One region of the Halobacillus sp. B23F22_1 genome, then DNA from elsewhere that is predicted to be linked to it. Evidence: a T-box and tRNA genes for the amino acid it is inferred to sense, from the RefSeq annotation. Region 1 holds a T-box; the other holds one or more tRNA genes.
What was found. The T-box of region 1 lies ahead of argS (arginine--tRNA ligase). A T-box ahead of a tRNA ligase gene usually reads a tRNA of that ligase, here a tRNA-Arg.
Positions count from the first base shown of each region.

Region 1 (3,422 bases):
CCGTACACCCTGGTTGTGAAATGTAGACAAGTGATAACATTTCCTTATTTACATGTTCACGAACTTCTTCTATTGACTGAGCTTGCTTCATTATATTCACCTCTCTTCTATTGTATCAGCTATCTCTTCCGTGATAACCCTATATGATTTATACTAAACAAAAGAGGTGACACGATGACCATCCTAACCATTCTATTAATATTTTTTATGTGCTTTATAACCTTACTTATTTTATTTGATTCTGCTAAGAACGGAATAACCCCTACTCCCACCACTTCTAAAGAAAAAGCTGCAGCACTTAAACTAACAGAGTCTTTACATCCATCATTTATAGCGGACTTAGGAGCAGGTTTTGGTACAATGGCTTTTCCGCTAGCTAAACAATTTCCCGAGGCAAAAGTTGTAGCCTATGAAACGGCTGTTATCCCATGGATCTTTTTACTTATAAGAAATTTCCTCCAACCGCGTGCAAACTTAAGCATACGCCGAAAAAACTTTTTAAAAGAGGATTTATCAAGTTATGATCTCTTTTATACTTATTTGTATCCTAAAGCCATGGAGCAGTTGCAAGCTAAAATCACTCACCAACGGACTACGATGATCTCCAATTGTTTTGCTATGCCTGACTGGAAACCGTCTTTAATTTGGCCAGTTGAATCAAAAGTTAATTACAGCTCGATTTATCTATATAGAAGAAACTAGTGGGTAGTAAATTGTAAGTTATCTGCTTAAGTTTTGTTTTGAGTACTTACTGTAAGTCACTCGGCGGAGGCTGCTGATGTCTTTTCTGTGCCACTTCATTAAAGATATTCTCCTCACCAGATTCAAACGTTGATGGAGATGCTTTATTAGATCCCAGCGCTTGTTTTAATGCCTGAACTTCTTGCAGCAGCCGGTCAACATCTGCTTTCGTGGCTGGTTTCTTCTCTTCATTTAACTCATAGCCTATTTGCCCGTTCGGTTCTAACGTAGCAGATTTAACATCACTAATCGTCGATACATTTTGCTGTCTTAGTTTCATTTCCAATTGATCCACAGTAAACCGCTGCTTTCTTAAATTATCTTTATTGAGCTGTCCATTTTCAATAATAGAAATAGACTGCCCTGTAAAAAACTTTTCCAATGCATCGATCTTCACTTGCGAATACTCAATGACAATTAACGTAAGAACTAATATACTTCCCACACCAAATGTCACCCATATGTTCCGTCCAGACACTGGTTGAATGAGCAGTGAACCGATCGCAATCATAATGACCGTTTGTGCCAAAGTCATCTGAGAAATCGACTTCCTGCCTGCTATTCTTAAAATAAACGTCCCTACTAAAATAATTAAGATAGCCTTCCATATCCAATCCCAGTCCATCGGCATTCCTCCTCTGCCATTATTCTAACTCGAAAGTTCTTTTATATTCAGAATAAATGTTGCAATCCCTTTTCCACTCAGCTATAATTTTTTCAATACCTAAATTCAGTGATAAAGAGAGTAACTTATAATTTCTTCTGCAGCGAATCAGGGACGGTGAAAGCCTGAGAGACGAATATAAGTGAACCGGACTTTTAAGAAGCCTGTTTGAACGAGAAGCAGTAGGACACGGCCGGGGATGACCCCCGTTAACAACTTCGAGTGGCTAAAATTGCAGCTATAAGAGTGGTACCGCGAGCAAACACCTCGTCTCTTTTTTGAGATGGGGTGTTTTTTTATATTATTAGGAGGAATCATCAATGGAAAAACATGTCCTTGCCCTGCAGCTGTCCCATATGCTTGGAGAAAAATTCACACGAGAATGGATCTATGAAAACATTGAAGTCCCGAAGCAGGAAAGAATGGGCGATTTGGCGTTCCCTTGTTTCAAGCTCGCACCAGCCTTTCGTAAGTCACCTCAAGAAATAGCGAGAGAGCTTTCGCCACAATTGAAACACGATTTATTTGAGCGCGTTCAACCTGTCAGTGGATACATCAACATTTTTCTCAACCAGGAATTTACGACTGAACATACACTCAAGCAGATTCTTACCGAACGAGCGAGCTATGGAATGCATCGGTTTGGCGAAGGGAAAACCGTCGTCATTGATTTGTCCGCTCCAAACATTGCCAAACCATTTTCTATGGGACACCTTCGCTCCACAGTTATTGGAAATGCCCTATCAAATCTTGCAGAACATTGCGGGTATAAAACAGTAAAAATTAATTATATTGGAGATTATGGCACACAATTTGGCAAACTGCTGGCAGCCTACAAAATGTGGGGAGACGAAGAAAGTGTGAAATCCAATCCTATCGCCGAGCTTAAAAAAATCTATGTAAGATTTCACGAAGAAGCAAAGGAGAACCCAGAGTTAATTGAAACAGGACGTGGCTGGTTTAAGAAATTAGAACATCAGGATGAAGAAGCTGTAACATTGTGGAAATGGTTTAAAGATGCCTCTCTCGAGGAGTTCGATAAAATTTATGAGCTGCTCGGCATTGAATTTGATCTTACGCGTGGTGAGGCCTACTATAACGATAAAATGAAGGCCACTATTGACTTACTTAAAAGACATCACTTATTAGCTGAGTCCGAAGGTGCCCAGGTAGTCCATTTAGATAAAGAAGGGCTTCCGCCATGTTTAATTACCAAAAGTGACGGCACTACCATTTACGCTACACGTGATTTAACTGCTGCAATTGATCGATATGGAAGCTATTCTTTTGATGAGGCTCTTTATGTAGTAGGTCATGAGCAATCACTGCATTTTCAGCAGATTAAGCAGGTACTTGGCAAGCTCCACTTTCCCTGGGCTCAAGATGTAAAACACATCTCCTTTGGAATGATGCTGCAAGACGGGGCAAAAATGTCAACGCGAAGAGGCAAAACCATTTTATTGGAAAATGTTCTGAAAGAAGCTATTCAACATGCCAAAGTCAATATTGAAGAGAAGAATCCTGAGTTAGAAAATAAAGAAGAAGCAGCACGTCAAGTCGGGGTAGGAGCTGTTATATTTCACGATTTAAAAAATGATCGCCGTAATGATGTGGAATTCTCACTTAGTGATATGCTTACCTTTGAAGGGAATACCGCCCCTTATTTACAATATGCCTTCGTTCGTGCCTGTTCGCTTTTACAAAAAGGAGCATTTGATCCTTATACAGCAGATCCTGACCTAAACGATGAAAATGCTTGGCCGTTAATCAAACAACTGCGAGTATTTCCACAAATTGTGGAAGCAGCTTACAAGGAGTATGACCCAAGCAAGGTGGCGAAATACTTACTCGAACTCGCCCGCCTATTCAATCAATACTATACCCATACCAAGATTCTGGAAGGCGAACAGCTGCAAAAGAAATTAACGCTTGTATACGGCTTCTCTATCGTAATAAAAAAAGGACTCCACTTGCTTGGCATTGAGGCACCCAAAAAAATGTAGGAGAAATGATATGA
Region 1 is NZ_JBIEKE010000003.1:204,244-207,665, forward strand. It holds gene ACGTNH_RS16150 (thioredoxin family protein) at 1-91, opposite strand, end outside; gene ACGTNH_RS16155 (hypothetical protein) at 175-702, shown strand; gene ACGTNH_RS16160 (DUF421 domain-containing protein) at 749-1,366, opposite strand; T-box leader at 1,466-1,683, shown strand; gene argS (arginine--tRNA ligase) at 1,726-3,408, shown strand; partial or broken gene ACGTNH_RS16170 (uridine kinase family protein) at 3,419-3,422, shown strand, end outside.

Region 2 (3,422 bases), on a different contig from region 1:
TCAGTGAACCGGCTGGTGAATTGTGAAACGGCAAATTTAAATAAAACGATCGGCGCTGCTTTCAGACAAGTCGAAAACATAAAATTCATAAAAAGCACGGTCGGTTTAGAGGCGTTACCAGATAAATTACAGGAAATTGCCCGATTACGTTATGACCATCAAGAAGTATCGCTTAAAGAATTAGGCGAACTTGTGTCTGGATCCCCAATCAGTAAATCCGGAATTAACCATCGTTTAAGAAAAATTGATGAATTTGCTGATAAAGTTCGACGCGGAGAGATACAAGAAAGTAGTCAAAAATAATGTAAATCGCATTGATTCGTGCTATAATAGTTTCAATAAAGAACGCACTCTAAAGAGTAGCGTTCTTTATTTCAAATTCATGAATGCGCTTTCCATACTTAATTGCATGTTAGGAAGGAGAAATGATAGATGAAGGAACAAAATATTACAATCGATTTAACTACAGGACTGCAAGCGAGACCAGCGGCTCAATTTGTCCAACTGGCGAACCGATACACTTCAGACGTATTTATTGAAAAAGACAATAAAAGAATTAACGCAAAAAGCATTATGGGGTTAATGAGTCTAGCTGTAGGGCAAGGCGAAGAGATAAAGTTAATCGTGGACGGTTCAGATGAGGAAGTAGTCCTAAAAGAGTTAACTAATTTCGTTAAGCAGTCGTAAGGTTACTTATGTGAAAAAATGAACAGATTTAAAAAGGGGAACGATCTCATAATTTTTGTGTGTGCTTTTTCTCAAAAAAACCCGCTGCTTTTAGGCAGCGGGGTTTATTATACATATTATTTTTCGTTCGTTTTTTCCATTACTTTATCAATTAAACCATATTCCACAGCTTCATGAGCTGACATGAAATTGTCCCGATCTGTATCACGCTCAATAACTTCAATTGGCTGCCCGGTTCTTTCAGCTAGGATTTGATTTAACTTTTCACGCATTTTGATAATGCGTTTCGCATGAATTTCAATATCCGATGCTTGACCTTGAGTACCGCCTAAAGGCTGATGAATCATAACTTCACTGTTCGGAAGTGCATAACGTTTCCCTTTAGTACCTGCATTTAATAAGAAAGCTCCCATGGAAGCAGCCATTCCTGTGCAGATTGTGGAAACATCCGGCTTAATGAATTGCATTGTATCATAAATCGCCATACCGGAAGTTATGGAACCACCGGGTGAGTTAATGTAAAGAGAGATATCTTTGTCAGGATCATCAGCGGCTAAGAAAAGCAGTTGAGCCACAACAGAGTTTGAGATATTGTCGTCAATCGGACTACCTAACATAATAATACGGTCTTTAAGCAGGCGTGAATAGATATCGTAAGCACGCTCTCCTCTGTTCGTTTGTTCAATAACTGTAGGGACTAAATTCATTCTAATTCCTCCTTATTATCATACATTTATGATGGAATGTAATTTTATAATACAGTTAAGGTCAGAAAAGGTCAAACAAAACCCTTTGACATATTTCTTATACCATCTTTCCCTAAATTACCATGGATAAACGTATAAATATTCGTATGTGCTTCTTGCTTTTCTTCTCATTCGTGAGTATAATAGATTTTGCACTTTTATTTGCGCCCGTAGCTCAGTTGGATAGAGCGGTAGATTCCGGTTCTACGTCAGTCGGAGGTTCGAATCCTCTCGGGCGCGCTTATTATAGAAGGAGTTCCACCTGGCTGTGCGCCAGGTTTTCTTTTTATGTTATTTACTATTCTTGTATAGTAGTGCCCGTTGTGGAAGTTATATGTTACACACTTCTTATACAATGTTTGAACAATGAAGGCTTACTTGTTTTCGTTTGTTCAATATAGTAGCAGGGTTTATAATTTTGATATTCTGTGTTACTGTTGAGAATGTAATAGGAACTGCTGAACGCTTTTAACTAAAAAGGAGTTTTTATGACAAACATTCTTCGATTTAAAATTATGTCGACTGAAAGAGTTTCTGATGATCGTAGAATACATGTCTATGATATGATGAATCAGCGAAATTTATCTTTCAATTTCGATTCTTTGAAAAGGTCTCATGAAAGACTTAACAGCGAAGAAGAACTATCTCAATTCTTGAATACAAAAAAGTATAAAATTGAACATGGTTTTTATGACAAAGAAGGACACGTATCTTAACGTGTCCTTCTCAGCTTGTAGAGAAATCTTATAGAGTGTAAAGGGTTTGAGGAAACGACTCCCTTTCCGCGGGCGAATGGTGTGCCTCCTCGGGTTTTATCAGCCCTCCGGGCTCACACCTGATTCTCATCTTCCGCAGGAGTCTCGCCATTTCCTCAAATCCTTTTTCGAAATAGATCATGGGCATTCATTTACTCAAGCTGTGCCCTTATAAAAGCAGTGTTTGCAAAAGGGTATTCACATTACGAAGGTTTCAAGCTTTCATTCTGGTCAAAGGCACGGAGAAAGCAGTCGTTTAATACAATTTTATGCGAGTCCGATGTTAGGGTTCACTTCAGTACTGCACGAGGCGAAGATCCCGCAGGAAAGCGCTCATTGCTTTCTTAAGAAGCTGAGGCCGTGCCCACGGAAAGCGAATTTGACGGAGCGATCGTTTGAATTCTTTTTAACATAAATAATCCGAATGATTTCTACAAAATCATTCGGATTATTTAATGCTTTATTGAGTTTTGTCCCGTGCTTTTCTTTTTTTATACATGCTACACTAGAAACAAATGATTTATAGAAGGGGTTTGAAATGAACAAAATCATTTTTTATGGAAAACAGAATTGCTGTTTGTGTGATGAAGTCAGAAGTCTAGTTGAAATTTTACAAAATAATTATGAAATTGATGTTAAAGAAGTCGATATAGAGGGTAATAGACAACTGGAGCAAAAATATTTGGTGGAAATCCCTGTACTGAATATTAATGGCCAAGAGCTTGAGTATCGTCAAATAGATCTTTCTGCTATAAGAGAGCGTTTACATTGATTTGAGGATATTTTATAACTTGCGCCGCCAATTTCACACTGTTAATATAAAAGGTGAATAGAATATTTTTTTGCTCCTAGTGGGACAGAATATGACTGCCTGGGACGCATTTACCCCGGTCTAAGTATTTCCAATTTTAAAGGAGCTATTACGATGAGAGCTTTAATTGATCTACAGAAAAGATTATTCCCTGATGTTCTTGAAATCATGCAGCGTCGTTATCAATTGCTTCACTACATACAGCTCATGCAGCCAGTAGGAAGAAGGACATTATCAGAAAACATCGAACTGGCTGAGCGAACGGTTCGTAGTGAAGTGGATTACCTAAATAAACTGGGAGCTATAGAAATAACATCTAGAGGGATGCACTTAACCTATGAGGGTCAAAGTATCCTTGAACAGCTTTCTGCATTTATTAAAGACGTAACGGGCATAAAGGTTTTAGAAAACCGTTTAAGGGAA
Region 2 is NZ_JBIEKE010000001.1:1,370,237-1,373,658, forward strand. It holds gene whiA (DNA-binding protein WhiA) at 1-303, shown strand, start outside; gene ACGTNH_RS06900 (HPr family phosphocarrier protein) at 433-687, shown strand; gene clpP (ATP-dependent Clp endopeptidase proteolytic subunit ClpP) at 804-1,394, opposite strand; tRNA gene ACGTNH_RS06910 (tRNA-Arg) at 1,598-1,673, shown strand; gene ACGTNH_RS06915 (hypothetical protein) at 1,922-2,149, shown strand; gene ACGTNH_RS06920 (glutaredoxin family protein) at 2,727-2,960, shown strand; gene ACGTNH_RS06925 (sugar-binding transcriptional regulator) at 3,114-3,422, shown strand, end outside.
Region 2: it encodes a tRNA-Arg, which carries the amino acid that the T-box ahead of argS (arginine--tRNA ligase) is inferred to sense. The anticodon was not compared.